2 regions of the Mesorhizobium sp. M0991 genome follow, and region 2 is predicted to be linked to the other one. Evidence: predicted binding sites of a transcription regulator. Region 2 holds the regulator's gene; the other holds the start of a gene.
The links. The regulator HrcA, encoded in region 2, represses chaperone genes, less so after heat shock. The targets are predictions, from matches to a motif close to GTTAGCACTCNCNNNNNGNGAGTGCTAAC.

Region 1 (9,808 bases), on a different contig from region 2:
AGTTCCCGATCCGCGCGAGCAAAATCCGGAACGCTTGCGATCGTCTTGGGACCGGCGAGCAAGACGTGTCCTCTCGTGACGTCGAAAAACCGTGCAACGTCGGCTACGAACTCCGGCGAGCCGAAGCGATATTGGCAAACTGAAACGTCAGAGCGGGCATCGCGCAGATGCCCGCCACCAAGGGTACGGATGCACGCAAGGGACCGAAGAAGCGCCGGCGACCCCCCACCGCTCGAAGAACAGGAGAGGGGCCAATAGTGCGAAACCCGCTTTCCAAGCCGTTTGCCGATCCAGAAGGACAGCCAGTCCCCCAGTGCCGCGCCAATGGCGGCGGCAAGCCATCACGAAATTCCGGTTCTTCTCAGCAGCGCCACGCGGGCTAACGCTGATTATCGTATGGCCGGCCTGCAGCGCGAATAGCGCTGCTGGCTCGCCCAGGTTCGGTCATCGTCAATCGCCAGATCACGCACGATCAGCACGGGATGGAGCCGGTGAGCGACAGCGCAGGGTTCGGCGTCGTTTTGGCCTTCGGCCTATTGGTGCTCAACTGGCTGGCGATCCGCTATATCGATGTTGTCGCCTGGCTGGCGAGCTTCTGATGCGCACGCCGTTCCACCCCGGTGCGAGGAACGGGAGAGCACCAAGGACGGCGACGAAATAGCAGGGCGGTACAACCCGCCCCAACCGAAGCCGCGTTCTCGACGACATGGTTACTGTGACAAGACGAACAGGGTATAAGGCTATCAGGCAGCAGACTGGTTGAGGAGCGCCCCACCGTCATGAAGCCGATGAACGAAGAGCACCTCGCGGTTCTACGCAGGCACATGGTCGAGATGATTGCAATTCACACCGATCTTGCAAGCGAAGAACTTGGCAAGGCGGCGCTCGATGAGCGGGTATTGGCGGCGATGAGGCGGATACCGCGGCACCTCTTCGTGCCAGCATCAGTTGCGCCTTATGCCTACCAAGACATGCCGCTGCCGATCGGCTTTGATAAAACCGTCTCGCAGCCCTTCATCGTTGCTCTCATGACCGATCTCCTTGCGCCGCAACCGCACGAGGTAGTGCTCGAGATCGGCACCGGCCTAGGCTACCAAACCGCAATCCTCGCGGACCTTGCCGGGCAAGTTTGGAGCGTCGAAATCATCGAGGAATTCGCAAGCCATGCCGAGGCTCTCCTGCGGGGTCTCGGCTTCTCCAATGTCGGCATTCGTGTCGGAGACGGGTCTCGCGGCTGGCCTGAGCACGCCCCATTCGACAAGATCCTGGTCACCGCGGCCGCTGAGCGGACACCGCCGGCTTTGCTTGAGCAGCTCAAACCGGGGGGACGCCTGGTCCTGCCCGTGGGACCTGGAGAAGCGCAGTTGCTGACGGTCATCGACAAGGATGCGGCAGGGCAACTGAAGACTCGCAAACTCATCCCGGTTCGGTTCAGCCGTCTCGAAACGGTCTAATGAGGGGTGCGGCTGCGCGGAGCCGTGCTGGAAGATCAGGATAACGCGCGCCGCATCGATCACACAGGCGCTGGATGGCATCGCCGATCTTTTGACATCCATGCCGCAACGCTACTCGTCGAGCACGCCTGCAGCCGCCGGTCGCAGCCGCTGGCGATCATGCCGGCGCGGTCGTATTGCGCGCTTCTCAAAGACCCCTTATCCAGCCTACTGTGTGCCTGCCAGACGGCACTGGGTCGCTCATCTGGGAAATGACGGCCAAAGGCTCAAGGAATTCGCCCAGTGGCCAACATGTAGCGGGCAGGAGGTAACGATGGATCTCAAGGACAGGCGCCTCTGGTACGGCGTGGTATCCGTGATCGTGGTATTGGTCGTGATTGCGTATGCGGCTGGTTGGTTTGGCGGCACACCGATACCAGCGCCGCAGCAGTGAGAGCGATCGTCATTCTCGCTTGGCGGCAGCTGACTGCTCAGTCTCTAAAGGTCGAAGGAAGGGACACCTGGTTGGCTGTTTCGCTGGTTCGGCTACCATCCTGACGACGCACAGCCTGGACCGTTTTTGAGGTGGCTTCCGCTCAACTTGTTGGTTGATGGACGGACCGGTCCTTGGATCGCGCAATCCGCAACACTCCGCCATCGGGCCGGGTAACTTCGATAATGGTTTCGACACGGACAAACTGCGATCCTACGGAGTAGCCAGGCGCCAGGTCATGCCGGAAGTCGTACACTGGAGCCACAAGGGCCCAACGACCGGGCGGAGAACTCGCATCAGCCCGGCCTTCGGCGGTTTCGAAGCTAAACTGCCACTCGCTTGATCCCGCTGCCCGGCCAGCGATGAGCCGGGCTACTCCAGCACAGACTCTGCCCGTCGATCACCTCGATCGGCACGGACTCCAGACCGACATCGTCGAACAGCCGCGCATTAGACCGCGTTCGCCAAATTAATGGCCGGATCTTTGCGAAGCCTCCGCATTTTCGTGGGGGGAAGCCCTCCCAGCATCATCGTGATTGGACTTCACGATCGGTCGGAGTCACGCTGGCCGCAGGTATAAGAAGGATATGGGTGGGCCAACTATCGTCCGAATAGGAGGCTAAAATGAAGCACCAGACGCTTGAGCAACTGCAGATCGTCGCCGAGATCGATCAGGACTACCTGCGCCAGGCCATGTCGCGCAGCGAACGTCTTGAACGCTGGGCGGAGCTCCTTGAACGGAACCCTGACCGGCGACTCTCGACGCTACACCAGACCGAGTATCAGCCGGTTAGATCACGCGGGGCCATGCGCGGCGACGGCTCGCCGATCTCAGTCGCTTTCGAGGATCCTGTCCTCCGCGCCGCCGGGTTGGAAAACGACAACTACGGCGAAGCGAAGCGGTTCTTCGAACTGACCGACAGGCAATTGCATGAGATCATCTGCTATTGTCATTTCGGCGCGACGGTGAGCGCCGTAACGGCCGCCCGTCACATCCGTGCGGCGATTGCCGGGAGACAGCCCGGCATGTTCGCTCGGATGCGTGAGGCGTTCGTCGGATAAAGCCGGAGCCGTTTCGCAGCATCATTTTTGAAGCGGCTCGCATGGAAAGCCGCCGCCGTAGCGCAGGCAAGCGCTCCCCACGCGGGAGGCTGCGTTGCATGAGGGGGTGCGGCTTTCCGCAGGAGCACGCCGACCTGCATCTTTTCCATCCGAACCGGAAAGATCCCAATGCTGCCAGTACATCCGTGGTCAGCGCCGTGGTTCAAAGGCTCGAACAGAGCGACATGCGCGCCGGATAAGCGCTATACATTCGCTGTCGAAAATTCGGTGCTTCATGGTGGGTCGAAGGTCGCGGACCTATGTCGATCGGGACCGGGAAAGCCAAATCGTGCCAAATTTTCGCGAACTGTATATATCTCTCGATGCACATTCAATCAAGGCTCAATAGGTTTGGTTCATAATTGCGGATTAATATAGTCTGTTGTCGGCAAAATTAAGAGGGATGAATTACAATAAAATTGCTTATGGCTCCGCCTTTCGGACGGCCAAAAGCGCCGGTAACAACGACTGATTTACATTTCAAATATTTTCGGTTTGAGGAATTAAAAATTTGGCACTCCTATCATTCGAGTGCCAAAGGGGCTATGTTAAGTGTTGCAGTCGCTCTATGTGCGGCGGCAGAAAGAACCCCCAATGAAATTCCGGCCACTCCACGACCGCGTCGTCATTCGGCGCGCGGAAGGCGATACCAAATCCAAGGGCGGGATCATTATTCCCGACACCGCCAAGGAAAAGCCTCGGGAAGGCGAAGTGATCGCCGTGGGCCCGGGCTCGCGTGACGAGAGCGGCAAGCTGATCCCGCTCGACGTCAAGGCCGGCGATCTCATCCTGTTCGGCCAATGGTCCGGCACCGAGGTGAAGATCGACGGCGAAGACCTCCTGATCATGAAGGAGAGCGACATTTTGGGCATCGTCGAGAAGACCAAAGCGGCCAAGAAAGCCGCCTGACCGGGCGATTTCCGATCCCGCAATTTCAAGACTGAACTGGACCTAAAATCATGTCTGCCAAGGAAATCAAATTCGCTACCGATGCCCGCGACCGGATGCTTCGCGGCGTCGAAATTCTGAACAACGCCGTCAAGGTGACGCTCGGCCCCAAAGGCCGCAATGTCGTCATCGACAAGGCCTATGGCGCGCCGCGCATCACCAAGGATGGTGTCGCCGTCGCCAAGGAAATCGAGCTTGCCGACAAGTTCGAGAACATGGGCGCCCAGATGGTGCGCGAAGTGGCCTCGAAGACCAACGACCTCGCCGGCGACGGCACCACCACCGCCACGGTGCTGGCCGCTTCCATCCTGCGCGAAGGTGCCAAATTCGTTGCCGCGGGCATGAACCCGATGGACCTCAAGCGCGGCATCGACCTTGCTGTGGCTGCTGTGGTGAAGGACATTCAAGCCAGGGCCAGGAAAGTCAAATCTTCGGACGAGATCGCCCAGGTTGGTACGATCGCCGCCAATGGCGACGCGTCGGTCGGCGCCATGATCGCCAAGGCGATGAACAAGGTCGGCAATGAGGGCGTGATCACCGTCGAAGAAGCCAAGACCGCCGAAACCGAACTCGATGTCGTCGAAGGCATGCAGTTCGACCGTGGCTATCTCTCGCCCTATTTCGTCACCGATGCCGAGAAGATGCGCGCGGAGCTGGAGGACCCTTACGTTCTCATCCATGAGAAGAAGCTCGGCAATTTGCAGGCGTTGCTGCCGATCCTCGAAGCTGTGGTGCAAAGCGGTAAGCCGCTGCTGATCATCTCGGAAGACGTCGAAGGCGAGGCGCTAGCGACGCTGGTCGTCAACAAGCTGCGCGGCGGCCTCAAGGTCGCAGCCGTCAAGGCGCCAGGCTTCGGTGACCGGCGCAAGGCGATGCTGGAAGACATTGCCGTGCTCACCGCCGGCCAGATGATTTCCGAGGATCTCGGCATCAAACTCGAGAACATCACGATCGACATGCTCGGGCGGGCCAAGCGCGTGCTCATCGAGAAGGATACGACGACGATCATCGACGGCGCCGGCGAGAAAGCCACCATCCAGGCGCGCGTCCAGCAGATCAAGTTGCAGATCGAGGAAACGTCCTCGGATTACGACAAGGAGAAACTCCAGGAACGTCTCGCCAAGCTGGCTGGCGGCGTTGCTGTCATTCGCGTCGGCGGCGCGACCGAGACGGAAGTCAAGGAAAAGAAGGACCGCATCGATGATGCGCTGAACGCCACTCGTGCAGCCGTGGAAGAAGGCATCGTTGCCGGCGGCGGTGTTGCGCTTTTGCGCGCCAAGGCAGCTTTGACTGAGCTTACTGGCGCGAATGCTGACATGACGGCAGGTATTTCGATTGTGCTGAGAGCACTTGAAGCGCCGATCCGGCAGATTGCCGAGAATTCCGGCGTTGAAGGTTCGATCGTCGTCGGCAAGCTCTCCGACAGCAAGGATCACAATCAGGGCTTCGACGCCCAGAACGAAGTCTATGTCGACATGATCAAGGCCGGTATCGTCGACCCCGCCAAGGTCGTTCGGACGGCCCTGCAGGATGCCGGCTCGATTGCCGCGCTCCTGATCACCGCTGAAGCAATGATCGCGGACATTCCGCAGAAGGTTTCGCCCGCTATGGGTGGCGCGGGAGGTATGGGCGGAATGGGCGGAATGGACTACTGAGCGGCGCCTGAGACTATAGCCAGGACGACGGAAGACCAGCGACGCGGGCACATGCGAGCCGATATCTCGGCGATCATCGGTTCGCTCGACATCGTGTTCGGGGAGATCGATCGATAGGCTCGTCGCTGTCGTATTTGCTGCTAAAAATGGTCTTGGAGACAAGAACATGACCGACACTCTTGCCGAGAAAACATGTACGCCTTGTCGCGGCGGCGTCCCGCCGCTCACGCGTGATGAAGCCCAAGGGTTCCAGGCACAGGCTCCTGATTGGGAGCTGGGTGACGATGCCCACCGCATCCAGCGGAGCTTTCGATGCCGCAATTTCCGGGACGCGCTCACCCTTGTTCAGGAGATCGGTGAGCTCGCCGAAACCGAGGGCCATCACCCCGACATCAGCTTCGGCTGGGGTTATGTGACGGTTTCCCTGAGCACCAAGAAGATCAAAGGACTGCACGAGAACGATTTCATCATGGCGAGCAAGATCGATCGGATGCTCGATCGCGCGGGGCGGCCCCTCGACCGCCAACGGTGACACGGCAAATCCATTGCCAATCAAGTGAGGTCGTTTATGCACTGTCGTCCGCAGCACCATGACAATGATGTCTGCATGCTTGGCTCACCCATTCGGCGTCGGCTATTTGCGCGGAACCTCCCACGCATGGTGAATGGCGGGCGCGCTCCAGCAGCACGATCTTATCCGCTGATCCATGGTTTCCGGGAAGCTGCGCGCATCGCTGATCAATGGTGCGGTTTCCATTCCGACGCGCTCTCGGCAGGGAGCGGGCGAGGCGAGCGCCCTCCATTCGCCGGTTTTCGCGCACGGGCGACATCCGGAATGACGTTGCAATGCGTAGCGACCGTGACGCGAATGTTGCGGCAGAGGCAGTGTTCGCGGCGATTCATTCGCCCAACAGTCGGTCGCCGACGAACGTTGCCGTAGTTGACTTAACTGCGGTCGAGCCTCGGCCCGATAGCTTGTGTGTCCGGCTGCGAGACCCGCCGCAGATAGCCTGTTTGTCCAGTGCCCTTCCATAGCATCACGTTGGCAGTGGCATTCCTGGTCAAGCGCATTTCGGTCTGTTGCGTCGCGGGAACTGCAGTGGGAGGGTTGTTTCAGGGGGACGGGGAGAGATAGCGGAGGACGGGAAGGACGGGAGCGGGACAGCGGGACGGGAGGGACGGCCGCCGGTAATCGGGGCGGGCGCCTGGCGGGACGGCAAAGCTGTGCGTCGGCCGCGGCGCGACTGGTGGTGGCTGGCGACTCGGCGGCAAGATCTGCGCCTGTGAAGCAACGCAGGAGGCGAACAATGGAATTCTTTTGTGGACTGGATGTTGCGATGGATGAGACGGCGGTGTGCGTCGTCGATGATCGCGGCGAGGTGCAGCTGCAGGCGACGGCCTTGTCTGTCTCGTCACTTTCGCCATTTCCAGGTGACATCGGTGAGCGTTGCGAACTGGCTTAGCAATACCGTCTGAGCGGCAAGCGATGCGAGATTCCTCTGCTTGATAAGCGCTGACTAACAGGTTTTTTGCAATCTTTGAGGGGATGCAGAAGCCCTTGAGGCCTGCGAAGTCGGAGCCTGTCAGTGATCATGATGCACGGTGCCCAACCTCGGCAATTCTGAAGTGTCCGCATCAAGCATTTGTTGTCAGCAGACCGTGCGCGCGGTCTGAAATAAAGGAACTCGAACGCTGCACCAGTGCCGCCCGCAGCACTTGAAACCATGCCCGGGTCTTCCATGTAATACGCAATAGCGCACAACTTTCCGAATGAGGAAGCGCCGGCAGATGAGTCTGCTCCCCACCAGCAATTCAACAGAGCATCGCCGTGCCGACCATCGTTGGCCGGCAGCGTTAACAACAGAGCGTTTTCCTCTTCGTTGTCAGACGAAGGAAGATACACAATGGCAAAGGTCGTTTGCGTCCTCTATGACGATCCGGTCGACGGTTATCCGACAAAATATGCGCGGGACGGCCTGCCAAAGCTCGACCGCTATCCCGGCGGCCAGACACTTCCCACGCCGAAGGCCATCGACTTTGAACCGGGGGTCTTGCTCGGTAGCGCGTCGGGCGAACTCGGCCTGAGGAAATTTCTCGAAAGCGCGGGCCACAGCCTGGTGGTGACCTCGGACAAAGACGGTCCCGCCAGCATTTTTGAACGCGAACTCGTTGACGCCGAAATCGTGATCTCGCAGCCGTTCTGGCCGGCATATCTGACCGAAGAACGAATAGCCAAGGCAAGCAGACTGAAGCTTGCGATCACCGCCGGCATCGGATCCGATCATGTCGATCTTCAGGCCGCCATGGACCGCGGCATCACGGTTGCCGAGGTGACTTACTGCAATTCGATCAGCGTGTCCGAGCATGTGGTCATGATGATCCTGGGGCTCGTGCGCAACTACATCCCGTCCTACCAGTGGGTCGTGAAAGGCGGCTGGAATATCGCGGACTGCGTCGCACGCTCCTACGATATCGAGGGAATGCAGATCGGAACCGTCGGCGCCGGCCGGATCGGCAGCGCGGTATTGCGCCGGCTGAAGCCGTTCGACGTCAAGTTGCACTACACCGATCGCCACCGACTGCCTGAGGCGGTCGAGAAAGAACTTGGCGTCACCTTCCACCAAGATCCCGCATCCATGGTCGGCGTCTGCGACGTGGTCACGATCAATGCACCTCTGCATCCGGAGACGGAGAATCTCTTCGACGAGACGATGATCGCCAGGATGAAACGCGGCGCCTATCTGGTGAACACGGCGCGCGGCAAGATCTGCAATCGTGACGCCATCGCCCGCGCGCTGGAGAGTGGCCAACTCGCTGGCTATGCCGGCGACGTCTGGTTCCCGCAGCCGGCTCCCAAGGATCATCCGTGGCGATCGATGCCGCATCACGGCATGACGCCGCACATTTCAGGATCGTCGCTCTCCGCCCAGGCGCGCTACGCCGCGGGCACCCGCGAAATTCTCGAATGCTGGTTCGAAGGCCGGCCGATCCGTGAGGAATATCTGATCGTCGATGGCGGCAAGCTCGCCGGCGCCGGTGCGCATTCCTACAGCGTGGGAGACGCCACCCGAGGTTTGGAAGAGGCAGCACGCTTTAAGGCCAGGAGTGATCCGAGCTAGATCGATTTCCGCTGCGCTCGACTCGGACGGGAAGAAGACAAGGGTGGGGGGCAGATCAACATGGGTCCTGCTGCCAAGGTTGACGAAAAGACCAAGGCCGAACTCAAGAAAAATTGGACGATGATGCTGGCCGCTTCGACAAAGTCCGCTAAAGAAGATTGATGTGTGCGTGCCTCTGATTAGCGTTAACACGCTAGGGCGGAGCGGTTGGACAGGACTCATCCCAACCGGAACAAGTCAGCTTCCGCGCATGCATTCTCAAATTTCGTTGACTGACAAGTCTTCCCGATGTGTCCCGATCTGCCATCTATACCCCCACGCATCCGGCATCATCGCTCGTCGGTCGCCATAAGGCGGAGCAGGATGCGCTCGGCGCCTTCGAGCCCGTCATGACGCATTCCTTCGGAATTGATCCGCAGGACGGCCGGCCCGTGATGTTCCACTCTCAGATGATCTGCGACCTAGCGACCGTCGTCGACATCGGTGAGTCGTGATCGCCGAGCCTAAGCACATATTGAGGCCGACCGCTGGCTCTCCGCCCCAATGCCGCATCGTGGAGGTGGTGCGTCGCTACCGCGTAGGGTGGTCGTGGCATGAGTGCCGATGTCCGCTTGGGTCAAAGTCGACATTCAGCCGGCAGGCAAATCAAGCTAACAGAGTAGCCGAGAATTTCGTCCAGTTCAGATCGCCACCGTGCACTGGTGGCTCTGAATCAGGTGCTTCTGCAAACGGTGAAGGAAGTCCCCAGACCGCCCCTTGGATCTTGTAGGGCTCTACGGGGCCGATGAAGCCGCCCGTACGGTTGGGTAGCGACTGCGCGAGACCGGATGGCCATCGCTAGCTCTCCGCATGGCTAAAGACCACAGCGCCGTTGTCGTTACGAACTTCAACGGCGACGATTCCATCGTCACCTTTTCGGGTCTGGAACATCGAGATTGCATGGTCTTTCGCTGTCTTCTCGGCGTCGAACGTCTCCTTGTCGACGATGCCCTGTCTTCCGTACCAGATGACAGTGAAGGCCATTTTTGGTCGTTCCTTTGCGCCAAGCATACAGGAATT
Region 2 (12,503 bases):
AGCCGCTTGCACGCCAGCGATCGGCAGAGAGTAAGCCCGCAAACGAAACCGACCGCACGATGGAGCACTGACCGGACGATGCCCAATCGCTTCGACATTTTCATCACCCGCCTCGAAACAAAAAGCGCCCGCGATGGCGCAGCATCACATCCCACAGCCGACCAGCACCGTGCCTCGCGCGACAAAAGCGAGATCAAGCCGGCGCGCTCCGGAGAGACCAGCGAAAAAGATCGCGCCAAACACCGCCACAAGCACGAGGCTTGACCACCGCAGACCTTCGCGATTGGTCGAGACAGCTCTCGAAAGCGCGGTTGCGCATGCTCCGCGATGTATCATTCAACCCAGATACTTCGAGACGCGCGCCTCCAGCAGGCCCACCAGAGCCGGGTCCATGAATTCATAGTCGTCGGGAATATCGAGGCAGATTACTCGAGCCTTTTTCAGGCTTGTCTTGAATTTCTGCTGCAGTTTGGCGCGGTGCGGTTTTTCCATCACGAAGATGATGTCGGCCCAGGCAACGAGTTCATGCGTCAACGGAGTGTCGGCATCGTGATTGGTGCCCGCTGATGCGACCTCGATGTCCCGCCGCTTGGAAAACAGCTGCTCCGCCGTCGGGCTGCGCAAGCGATTCTGGCTGCAGACGAAGAGAACGTTCTTCAACGTGCTATCTGGCCAGATCCGCCACGACCGCATCGAGCACGATCATGCCGGCCGGCGTGGCGCGCAGGCGGGCATTGCCGATCGGCGCCACCAGGCCTTCGTCCTGCAGCACCGACAGCCGTGCCGTCGACAGGCCGCGCCCTGAAAATGCCTCGTAGCGGGAAAGGTCGATGCCTTCCGCCAGCCTCAGCCCCATCAGCAGGAACTCGTCGGCCTCTTCCGACCGCGTGAGGATCTCGCCGCCGGTAACGCCATGGCCCTTGGCCTCGACCAGATTGGCCCAGGTCTCCGGCATTTTCTCGGCGATCGTCACCACGCGCCGCCCGCTCTCGACGAAGCGGCCATGCGCACCGGGACCGACGCCGACATATTCGCCATAGCGCCAATAGGTGAGATTGTGCCGGCTTTCGGCGCCGGGCCTGGCGTGGTTAGAAATTTCGTAGGCCGGCAGTCCGCGTGCGGCGGTGATCTCTTGCGTCAACGCGTAGAGATCGGCGGCAACCTCATTGTCTGGAATGATGAATTTCCTTGCCGCATGCAGTGCATGGAACGGCGTGCCTTCCTCGATGGTCAGCTGATAGAGAGACAGATGGTCTGCGGCGTGGCCGATCGCCTGCTCGAGTTCCGTCTGCCACGCTTCAGGCGTCTGGTCCGGCCGCGCGTAGATCAGGTCGAAGGACAACCGTGGGAAAATCTCGCGCGCCAGGCCGATCGCATGCAGGGCCTCATCGACATTGTGCAAACGGCCGAGAAAGCGCAGATCCTTGTCGTTCAGCGCCTGCACGCCAAGCGACACCCGGTTGACGCCCGCCGCGCGATAGCCGCGAAAGCGCTCGGCCTCGACGGAGGAAGGATTGGCCTCCAGCGTCACCTCGATGCCACCAGGCACCGTCCAGTTCTTCGCCACTGCATCCAGCACCGCCGCCACGGTCTGCGGCTTCATCAGCGACGGCGTGCCGCCGCCAAGAAAGATGCTTGTCACCTCGCGCGGTCCCGTGCGGCCGCGCATGGTCGCCAGCTCGGTCTCGAAGGCGCGGGCAAAACGCTCCTGGTCGACCGGCTGGTGGCGGACATGGCTGTTGAAGTCGCAATAGGGGCATTTGGCCGCGCAGAACGGCCAGTGGACGTAGACGCCGAAACCAGGGCTGCGGTCGAGCAGCATGGTCATGCGGCGGCCAATCGGGCTTGGGCGAATTTCTGAAAGGCGCGGGCACGGTGTGACAATGCGGTTGGCTGGCCGGGCTTCCAGCCATGCTTTTCCTCCGCGCTCATCTCGCCGAAGGTCTTTTCGAATCCGTTGGGCAAGAACACCGGATCGTAGCCGAAGCCGAGCTCGCCGCGCGGCGGCCATACCAGCATGCCCTCGACCTCGCCGCGAAAATATTCCGCCTGGCCGTCGGGAAAGGCCAGGCAGATCACCGCGACAAAGCGGCCCTTGCGCTGGGCAGGCGTGATCGCGCCAACTTCCTGCAAAGCCACTTCCGTGCGCTGCATGGCCATGCCGAAGTCGCGGGAGCCGTCCGGCGTCTCGGCCCAGTTGGCGGTGTAGACGCCGGGTGCGCCGTCAAGCGCATCGACACATAGGCCGGAATCGTCCGACAGCGCCGGCAATCCAGTGGCCTTGGCGGCGGCCAAGGCTTTTATGAGGGCGTTCTCCTCGAAAGTGCTGCCGGTCTCGTCCGGTTCCGGCAAGCCGTATTCCTTGGCGGACTTCGCTTCTATGCCGAACGGCGCCATCAGATCGGCGAATTCCCGCAATTTGCCGGCGTTATGGCTGGCGACGACGATCTTATGCCCGTCAAGCGAGTGAACAGTTGGCGAATGCATCAGATGCCCCAGATTCTTGGCTCGGCGAATTCGATCGAATTGCCCGAGGGGTCGCGAATATAGATCGAGCGGCCGCCCTGCGGCCATTCGAACTCGCTTTCGATGGCGATTTTCTTCGCCTCAAGATGGGCTTTCCAGCGCGGGATTTCATCCGCGCTTGCGGCGAAGCAAAGATGCCCCTCGCCGACGGCGCCATGCGGCGGCACTTTGAGCTTGGCATCGGACGCCGGCGGCACCTTGGTCGCCTCGGCATTGAAGATGAGCAGCACGCCGTCGCCGCAGCGGAAGAAGAGATGCCTGCCGTCGACTTTGCCGAGCGGATCGAGCCCGAGCACGCCCGAATAGAACCGTTCCGCGGCAGCAAGATCCGTCACGTAGAGTGCTGATTCCAGGATTGCGGAAGGGGTCACAGGATCGTCAACCTCATCGTCATAAACTGAAGATCAGTCCACGGCCATCTGCTGCAGGCTGACCAGGCGCTGAATGCCCTTCTTGGCCAATACCATCAGCGCCGCGAACTGCTCTTCCGAGAACGGCTCGCCCTCGGCCGTGCCCTGGATCTCGACGATACCGCCCTTGCCGGTCATGACGAAATTGGCGTCGGTGCCGGCCGAGGAATCCTCGATGTAGTCGAGATCGATGACCGGCTGGCCATCATGGATGCCGCAGGAGATCGCCGCAACGTGATCCTTCAGCACCTTGCCAAGGCTCGCCATCTGGCGGACTTCCATCCAGCGCAGGCAATCGTAAAGCGCCACCCAGCCGCCGGTGATCGAAGCGGTGCGCGTGCCGCCGTCGGCCTGGATCACGTCGCAGTCGACGGTGATCTGCTGCTCGCCGAGCGCCTGCAGATCGACCACGGCGCGCAGGGAGCGGCCGATCAGCCGCTGGATTTCCAGCGTGCGGCCGCCTTGTTTGCCGGCCGAAGCCTCGCGGCGCATGCGCTCGCCGGTCGAGCGCGGCAGCATGCCATATTCCGCCGTCACCCAGCCCTTGCCGGAATTGCGCATCCAGCCCGGCACCTTTTCCTCCAGGCTGGCCGTACACAGCACATGCGTGTCGCCAAACTTCACCAGGCACGAGCCTTCCGCATGCTTGGAGACGCCGCGCTCGAAGGAGATGGGGCGCATTTCGTCGAATTGGCGTTTGGAAGGGCGCATTCAGGCTTCTTTCTTTCTTCGGAATCTTGGCCGGGCTTGTAGCCGCACGGGGCGCTAGGCGCAAAGGAAAATGGACCGGTTGCGCCGCCGCCGCGGAAGTCTATATCTTCGGGCCGGAGGTTTTTGGCTCGAATGACCAAGGCAGTCGATCCCGGTTCGCAATCGCACGTGCTTCCGTCGCACGCGCTGCAATCGCCCGCGCTTCAATCGCTCGACATGCGTTCGCGCGACATCTTTCGGCGCATCGTCGATTCCTATTTGAAGGATGGCGAGCCGGTCGGTTCGCGCAGCCTGTCGCGCATCCTGCCGTCGTCGCTGTCGCCGGCCACCATCCGCAACGTGATGAGCGACCTTGAGCATCTCGGCCTGATCTATGCGCCGCACATTTCGGCTGGCCGGCTGCCGACCCAGGCAGGCCTGCGTTTCTTCGTCGATGCTTTCATGGAACTCGGTGACCTCTCCGACGAGGAGCGCCGCACCATCGAGGCGCAGGTGCGCGCCTCCGGCTCGGGCGCGACGCTGGAGCATATGCTGACCGAGGCCAGCCAGATGCTGTCCGGCATGTCGCGCGGCGCCGGCCTCGTGCTCGCCGCCAAGAACGAGGTGGCGCTGAAGCACATCGAATTCATCCAGCTCGAGCCGACCAAGGCGCTGGCCGTGCTCGTCTCGCAGAACGGCGACGTCGAAAATCGCGTCATCGATCTGCCCGCCGGCATCACCGTCTCGCAATTGCACGAAGCCTCCAACTTCCTCAACGCCCATATCCGCGGCCGCACCCTGGCCGAGGCGCGGGTCGAGATCGCACGCATCAAGGAAGAGACCAGGGCAGCCCTCGACACGCTGTCGCAGGATCTGGTCGAGAAGGGCCTGGCGGTCTGGGCAGGCGCCGAAAGCGGCGTGCCTGGGCGGCTTATCGTGCGCGGCCGCGCCAATCTCCTGGAAAACGTCACTGCCCAGGCCGACATAGAATTGCTGCGGCATCTGTTCGAGGATCTGGAGACGCAGGATGGGCTGATCCAGCTCCTCGACCTCGCCGAGGAAGGTCCGGGGGTGCGCATCTTCATCGGTTCGGAAAACAAGCTGTTTTCGCTGTCTGGCTCCTCGCTGGTGGTGGCACCCTATCGCGACAAGGACGCGCGCGTCGTCGGTGCGCTCGGCGTCATCGGGCCGACGCGGCTGAACTATGCCCGCATAGTACCGATGGTCGACTATACCGCGCAGCTGATTTCGCGCATGCTGCGCTAGGAGCCGCCGCGGCCTGCCGCAAGGAGAAAAAGAATGGCGCTGGAATCGTTCAAGGCCCAGATTAGCCTGCTGCTCGAGGAAATGGTCAATCAGCCTGAGGATCAGCACGAGGTGCAAGAGCAGTTGCGTGAGAAGCTGCAAGAGATGCGGGCCATGGGCCTGCCGCTGCCGGCCGATCTGGTCGCGCTGGAAAAGCGCCTTGATGACGATTTCTACGCCTCTGGCAACTGAAGGGGTTCGGCTTCAAATCCTCGTGTTCCGGACGACCGCTTGGAACGACCAATGCCTGATCCCGTTTGTCCTCTTCGAGGCGAATCCCGGAGGACGTTGATGACCCGATCTGGCGGCTTTGCGGCCATTGCCGCGGCTCTCCTTGTCGCGACACCGGCATCCGCCCGGCAGTCGGATCAGAAGGTGCTCAAAGGCGAAGCCGCTTTTGGCGATTGGCACGCCGACAGGCCTGGCGTCCGCCGCCTGATCGGGCCGCAAGACATGCCGCCAGCCGATCCCGCCCAATCCGCTTCGAACGGCGCCGGCGTGACGGAGCGGCCCGAAAGCGCCAAGCCAGAATTGCCGCCGGGCTTTTCGGCCGAAATAATCGCCTCCGGACTCTATAATCCGCGCGTCGTTCGCGTCGCTCCGAACGGCGACCTGTTCATCGCCAACGGCCATGCCGACCAAATACGTGTCTACCGTCTGGCCGAGGGCCGCGCCAAACCCATCGAGAAAGCGATTTTCGCCAAGGGCCTCAACTATCCATATGGCATCGCCTTCTATCCGCCAGGGGACAAGCCGCAATGGGTCTATGTCGCAAGCAGCGACAGCATCGTCCGCTTCCCCTATCGCGACGGTGACCTAAAGGCGTCCGCTAAACCAGAAACCATTGTCGCCAAAATCCCGTCGGGCGGTCACTCGACCCGTGACATCGCCTTCTCGCCTGACGGCAAGACGCTTTTTTTATCGGTTGGCTCGGACTCGAATGTCGCCGAGGACATGGACAAGCAACCCGATGGCGGCGTCGACGCGTGGGCGAAATCAAAGCCGCTCGGCGCAACGTGGGGCTCCGAGGAAGGCCGTGCAGATGTGCTCGCCTTTGACCCGGATGGGAAAAATCCCCGAACTGTCGCCACCGGCCTGCGCAACTGCACGGGCATGACGGTGCAGCCCGCCACCGGCGCATTGTGGTGCGTCGTCAACGAGCGGGACGAACTCGGCGACAACGTGCCGTTCGAATTTGCAACTGCGGTCAAGGACGGCGGATTCTATGGTTGGCCTTGGTACTACATCGGCAATAACGAGGATCCGCGCCATCAGGGCGAGCGGGCAGACCTGGCCGGCAAGGCCACTGTCCCCGATGTATTGATGCAGGCGCATTCGGCGCCGATGAACATAGCCTTCTACGACGGCAAGAACTTCCCGGCGGATTATCAGGGTGACGCCTTCGTCACCATGCATGGTTCGTGGAACCGTGGCGCCAGGACCGGCTACAAGGTGGTGAGGCTCAAATTCAGGGATGGCAAGCCGACCGGCGAGTATGAGGACTTCATGACCGGCTTCGTCATCTCGAACGACGCCGTCTGGGGCCGCCCGGTCGGTGTCGCGATGGCCAAGGACGGCTCGCTGATCGTCACAGAGGACGGTAACGGCACCATCTGGCGCGTTACCTACGAAGACGGCCGCTCCTGAACGGCGGTGTCGCCTGCTGCGCTGGCGCAATCGAATCCGGCCCGAGGGAATTCACCCAACTTCAACATTGTGCGACAAGCGCGAATCATGACGCTCACCGGGTTCCTCGCCTACAGCGCCGCCCTCGGCATCGCCGCAGCCATCCCCGGCCCAGGCGTCACCGCGCTCGTTGCGCGTGCACTGGGCTCCGGCTTCCGCTCGTCGCTGGCCATGTCGTTCGGGCTGATGCTCGGCGACCTGACCTATTTGACTGCCGTGGTGCTCGGCCTCGCTTTCGTCGCACAAACTTTCGGCATGGTCTTCCTGGCCATCAAATGGCTGGGCGTCGCTTACCTCGCTTTTCTTGGCTGGCGTTTCTGGACGAGCGGCATCACGCCCGAAACGGTGGAGGCAAAGAAAGGCAAGGGCGGCTTGGCATCCAGCTTTGTAGCCGGCCTTGCCGTCACGCTCGGCAATCCGAAGACGATGATCTTCTATCTCGCCATCACCCCGACCATCGTCGATCTGAAGGCGATCACGCTGGTCGACTACGGGATCCTTGTCGCGCTCACCATCGTCGTCCTGCTCGTGGTGCTGGTGCCCTATCTGGCGCTGGCGGCCAAGGCGCGCTGGTTCCTGAAGTCGCCGCGGGCGCTGAGGGCACTCAACCGCACCGCCGCCGGATTCATGGTCGGTGCGGCGGCGGCAATTGCCGCCCGCCAATAGACCTCTTTCGCCAATCCGCCCAGGGATTGTCACGCCTTGCAAGGGCGGGGGTATTCAGCACGAACTTCACTCGGATATTTTTCGATCGACAGCCTATCTTGCGCGGTGGATGGCTCTATCCTATGCCGCTTGACCTCTGGGAGGAAAATCAATGAACAAGCCCGCCACCCCCACACACGTGCCCGGCCGCGGCCGCATCTACAATTCGATCACCGAGACGATCGGCGACACGCCGCTGGTGCGGCTTGATAAATTCGCCAGGGAGAAGGGTGTCGTCGCCAATCTGCTGGCCAAACTCGAATTCTTCAACCCGATCGCCTCGGTCAAGGACCGCATCGGCGTGTCGATGATCGAGGCATTGGAGGCTTCGGGCAGGATTACGCCCGGCAAGACCACGCTGATCGAGCCGACCTCGGGCAATACCGGCATCGCGCTCGCCTTTGCCGCCGCCGCCAAGGGCTACAAGCTGATCCTGACCATGCCGGAAACCATGTCCGTCGAACGCCGCAAGATGCTGGCGCTGCTCGGTGCCGAACTGGTGCTGACCGAAGGGCCGAAAGGCATGAAGGGCGCCATCGCCAAGGCGGACGAGCTGGCGGCAACGCTGCCCGACGCCGTCATTCCGCAGCAATTCGAGAATCCGGCCAATCCGGAAATCCATCGCCGCACTACGGCCGAGGAAATCTGGAACGACACCCATGGCGAAGTCGATATCTTCGTTGCCGGCATCGGAACCGGCGGCACCATCACCGGCGTCGGCCAGGTGCTGAAGAAGCGCAAGCCCTCGGTGCATGTCGTCGCCGTCGAACCGGAAGCCTCGCCGGTGCTGTCGGGCGGCCAGCCAGGCCCGCACAAGATCCAGGGCATTGGCGCCGGCTTCGCGCCAAAAATCCTCGACACGACGATCTATGACGAGATCGTCAAGGTCTCGAACGAGGATTCGGTTGCCAATGCACGGCTCGTCGCTCGGCTCGAAGGTGTGCCGGTCGGCATCTCGTCGGGTGCCGCCCTGCAAGCGGCAATCGTCGTCGGCTCGCGGCCCGAGAACAAGGGCAAGAACCTCGTCGTCGTCATCCCCTCCTTCGCCGAGCGCTATCTCTCGACGATCCTGTTCGAGGGATTGGGCGCGTAGAGTCTGGACACCTCGTCATCCCAGGGCGGAGCGAACGCGAAGCGGAGCGCAGACCCTGGGATCCATTCCGTGAGCGTGGCCAACGAATACCGCGGTGCAGATGTGAAAGCCGTTGCAACATCGGCAGCATGCACGCTGTCCTCCGACATCTAAAGGCTCTGCACCGTCGCGACGCTCAGAAGTTACGGCATGGACCAGGGTCTCGGCGACGTCGCTTCGCTCCTGCTCCGCCCCATACATGACGAAGGTAGGTGGGCTTCAGCCAATCTCGAAGGTTTGCGCTAGACTAGTTCACCTAGGGCAACAGGCTCCAACCCGTGCGCCGAGGACCCAGATAACAGCACTGGCCCGCTGAAAAAACACCTGTGGCGGCTCCCGCTCGCTTGAGTAAAGCGGCGCTTCGGTTCAGATCGTCGCCGGCCTTGCACCGGCTGGCGGAGGACTTCATGTACAAGCTCTATACGCGTGCCAATACCGGCGGCTTTGTCGTCGAGGCGGCGCTCGCTTTGGTGGGTGTGCCTTTCGACCAGATCGACGTTCCGAAGGGCCGACTCGATCAGGCCTTTTTAGACATCAGCCCCTTGAACCAGGTGCCGGTCCTGATCATGCCGGACGGACGCTCGATGACCGAATCGGCGGCGATCTGCATCCTGCTGGCCGAGCGCCACCCGGAAGCAGGACTGGCGCCCGCAGCAAGTTCGCCGGACCGTGCCGACTTCCTGCGCTGGATGTTTTTCATGTCCTCCGTCATCTATTCGGCTGACCTGCGGTTCTTCTACGCGCATCGCTACACGACCGATCCCCGCGGCGTGGACGCTGTCAAACAGGCGGCGGTCTCGGAAATGGATCGCAGCTTCGCCATTCTCGATGCCGCCCTCGAAGGCCGTGACTGGCTGGCCGGCGACCGGCTCTCGCTGGCCGACGTCTATCTCGTCATGTTGGTGGCCTGGCATCCGGAGGTCGCGAAGGTTCCAACCGCTTGGCCGAACATCGAACGCCTGTGGGCCAATTTGCGGGAACATCGGGTGATGAAGAGGCTGAATGCTGCCCACGACATGTGGCCGGCCTAAGCACTCCGCCTTGTCTCAGTGTCTTTCCGCGCGGCCGAGCCCTGCCCGTCGTTCCTGCAGGAACCGGCGCACGGCCGGATCGCGTTCGAGGCCGATAGCCCGGTCATAGGCCTCGCTCGCCTCCCGAATGTTGCCGAGTCTGGCCAGCAGGCCCGCGCGGGCGGCCCAGTAAGGTTGATAGTCGTACAGCCGTTTGTCGCCGCTGAATTGATCAAGCGCGCTCAATCCTGCCGAAGCACCTTCGGCCTCGGCAATGGCCACCGCGCGATTGATCGACACCACCGGCGAGCCGGCGATTACCGACAGCGCGTCATAGAGCTCCTTGATCGCGACCCAGTCGGTAGAACCGGTCAGCCGCCGTGTCGTATGGGCGGACTGCACCGCGGCCTCGAGCTGGTAGCGGCCGACAACGCCTTCGGCTGCGGCGCGCCTGAGCAGCGTCTCCGCTTCATCGATCATTGCGTCGTCCCATAGTGCAAGATCCTGCTCGGCCAGCGGTACGTAATCACCCGCCGCATTGCGCCGGGCTGCACGCCGCGCCTCGGCGAACAGCATCAGCGCCAGCAGGCCGAGCGCCTCCGGCTCGTCCGGCATCAGCGTGGCCATCAGACGGCCTAGCCAGATGGCTTCGGTCGCGAGATTGCGGCGCCGCGTTTCGGTGCCGGCCGGGTCGGACCAGCCTTCGGCAAACGCCGCGTAGATTGCTTCCAGAACGGTGCCCAGCCGCTCACCGAGCTCGGCCCGCTCCGGCACGCGGAACGGAATGCCTGTCTCGCGAATTCGCGTCTTGGCGCGCACCAGGCGCTGGCTCATCGTGGCTGGCGATATAAGAAAAGCCGAGGCGATCGTCGCTGCGTCGAAGCCCAGGACCGTCTGCAGGATCAGTGGCGCGCGGACGCCGGCCTCGATCGCCGGATGGGCGCAGGCAAACATCAGCCTGAGCCGCTCGTCCGGCAGGTCTTCCTCGGCCATGCGTGCCTCCATCTCCTCGGCGATCAGCCTGAGGTGGTCGCGGCCCGCCTCGCTTGTCAGCCGCCGTCTGACCGCATCGACGCGGCGCCTGCGCGCCACCGCCAGCAGCCAGGCTTCCGGCTTGTCGGGCACCCCCGCCTTTGGCCAACGCTCGAGCGCCGCTGCAAAGGCATCAGCCAATGCGTCCTCGGCAGCGGCCACGTCGCGCGTGCGTGCGGCGAGATAGGCGACCAGCTTGCCGTAGCTTTGCCGGGCGGCCGCTTCCGCCGCCGCCCGCGCGGTATCGGGCAGTTCCGGCATCACATGGTGAGTTCCCAGATCGGCCGCACCTCTACGGTGCCGGTGCTGGCGCCCGGGCAGCGCGCCGCCCAGGCAATGGCCGCGTCGACGTCCTCCGCTTCGATCATATAGAAGCCGGCAAGCTGCTCCTTGGTGTCGGCATAGGGGCCGTCGAGCACGTTGGTCTTGCCATTGGCCATCCGCACCGAGGTAGCGGATTGCGTCGGCTTCAGCCGGTCGCCGGCGAGCCAGGCGCCAGATTTCTTCAACGCTTCGGTATAGGCGACATAGGCGCTCGACATCTGTGTCACCGCGTCTGCCGGCGCGGCTGCCATCCCCGCTTCGTTTCCGTAGATCAAAAGCATATATCGCATGGTCTTCTCCCGTTTCTAAGGCCGCATCGTTGCGAGCCGGACGTATGTCGCGCGGCCCTGCCCGATTTCGACAGGCGCTGGAAAAATCTTTCGGCCGCGATGCGACCTCGCGCAAGCGCCGATGTGCTGGGGCACTGCTTAGCCGTTCGTCTAATCGCTGCTATTGCGGGTTGGCATTTCCCGCCCGCTGTCTAAACTCGCCTCGCTTCGTGCCGCAGAGGAGGGCACGGGCCGAATTTTCAGGGAGGAAATCGCATGCCCAATTTCAGGACGAAATTTATTGCGGCGGGCGTGCTGGCGCTGTCGCTTGGCCTTGGCGCGGTATCAGTCAAGGCACAGGAATTCATCAACGTGCTGACCGGCGGCACGTCCGGCGTCTACTATCCGCTCGGCGTCGCGCTGTCGGAAATCTACGGCAAGGGCATCGAAGGCGCGCGCACCCAGGTGCAGGCGACGAAGGCCTCGGTCGAAAACCTCAATCTCTTGCAGCAGGGCAAGGGCGAGATCGCTTTCGCGCTGGGCGATTCTGTCAAGCTGGCCGCCGAAGGCAATACCGAAGCCGGCTTCCCAGGCAAGCTCGATAAGCTGCGCGGCATCGCCGCCATCTATCCCAACTACATCCAGATCGTCGTCAGCAAGGAATCCGGCATCAAGACGCTCGCCGATCTCAAGGGCAAGAGCTTATCTGTCGGCGCGCCGGCCTCGGGCACCGAGCTCAACGCCCGCACGATATTTGCCGCTGCCGGGCTGAAATACGAAGACCTCGGGCGGATCGAATATCTGCCCTTCGCCGAATCGGTGGAACTGATCAAGAACCGCCAGCTCGACGCCACGCTGCAATCGGCTGGCCTTGGGGTCGCGTCGATCCGTGACCTCGCCACCTCAGTGCCGGTAAACATCGTTGCCGTGCCGGCGGAGGACGTCGCCAAGATCGGCTCGCCCTATCTTTCCGTGGTCATCCCCAAGGGCACCTATGAGGGCCAGACCGAGGATGTCGCGACCGCCGCCGTCGGCAATTTCCTGATCACCAGCGCCGATGTCTCCGACGAGACCGCCTACCAGATGACCAAACTGCTGTTCGAGCATCTCGACCAGCTCACCGCTGCCCACGCCGCCGCCAAGGCGATCGACCCGGCCAAGGCGCTCGACGGCATGCCGGTGCCGCTGCATCCAGGCGCCGAGAGGTATTACAAGGAAAAGGGGCTCATCAAGTAAAGCGTCCCCTCCCCCTTGAGGGGAGGGTGGCCCGCAGGGCCGGGAGGGGTCCTCGGCGACGCGCTCCCTCGTTCAGGCAAAGGTCGAGGCAGTTGAGGTTATCCCACACGTCCATCCGCCTTCGGCGGCTGTCCACCCTCCCCCCAAGGGGGAGGGGAGCGCCCCGCCAGGAACCCCG

Region 1: a site for HrcA is predicted at 3,538-3,566, ahead of NKH70_RS18305 (co-chaperone GroES). Genes of this name have one in related genera too.

What each region holds. Positions count from the first base shown of each region.
Region 1 is NZ_JAMYNE010000011.1:194,155-203,962, reverse strand. It holds partial or broken gene NKH70_RS18325 (diacylglycerol kinase) at 1-116, opposite strand, end outside; gene NKH70_RS18320 (protein-L-isoaspartate(D-aspartate) O-methyltransferase) at 780-1,454, shown strand; partial or broken gene NKH70_RS18315 (IS6 family transposase) at 2,123-2,247, shown strand; gene NKH70_RS18310 (hypothetical protein) at 2,551-2,988, shown strand; gene NKH70_RS18305 (co-chaperone GroES) at 3,622-3,936, shown strand; gene groL (chaperonin GroEL) at 3,987-5,630, shown strand; partial or broken gene NKH70_RS18295 (NADH-quinone oxidoreductase subunit D-related protein) at 5,673-5,747, shown strand; gene NKH70_RS18290 (4a-hydroxytetrahydrobiopterin dehydratase) at 5,797-6,162, shown strand; gene NKH70_RS35820 (hypothetical protein) at 6,938-7,093, shown strand; gene NKH70_RS18280 (NAD-dependent formate dehydrogenase) at 7,535-8,749, shown strand; gene NKH70_RS18275 (hypothetical protein) at 9,587-9,772, opposite strand.
Region 2 is NZ_JAMYNE010000001.1:477,419-489,921, reverse strand. It holds gene NKH70_RS02430 (hypothetical protein) at 1-71, shown strand, start outside; gene NKH70_RS02425 (hypothetical protein) at 79-264, shown strand; gene NKH70_RS02420 (low molecular weight protein tyrosine phosphatase family protein) at 337-660, opposite strand; gene hemW (radical SAM family heme chaperone HemW) at 665-1,828, opposite strand; gene rdgB (RdgB/HAM1 family non-canonical purine NTP pyrophosphatase) at 1,825-2,487, opposite strand; gene NKH70_RS02405 (VOC family protein) at 2,487-2,897, opposite strand; gene rph (ribonuclease PH) at 2,931-3,647, opposite strand; gene hrcA (heat-inducible transcriptional repressor HrcA) at 3,780-4,892, shown strand; gene NKH70_RS02390 (hypothetical protein) at 4,926-5,123, shown strand; gene NKH70_RS02385 (PQQ-dependent sugar dehydrogenase) at 5,223-6,578, shown strand; gene NKH70_RS02380 (LysE family translocator) at 6,666-7,283, shown strand; gene cysK (cysteine synthase A) at 7,435-8,415, shown strand; gene NKH70_RS02370 (glutathione S-transferase family protein) at 8,862-9,485, shown strand; gene NKH70_RS02365 (RNA polymerase sigma factor) at 9,501-10,757, opposite strand; gene NKH70_RS02360 (YciI family protein) at 10,757-11,110, opposite strand; gene NKH70_RS02355 (TAXI family TRAP transporter solute-binding subunit) at 11,366-12,325, shown strand.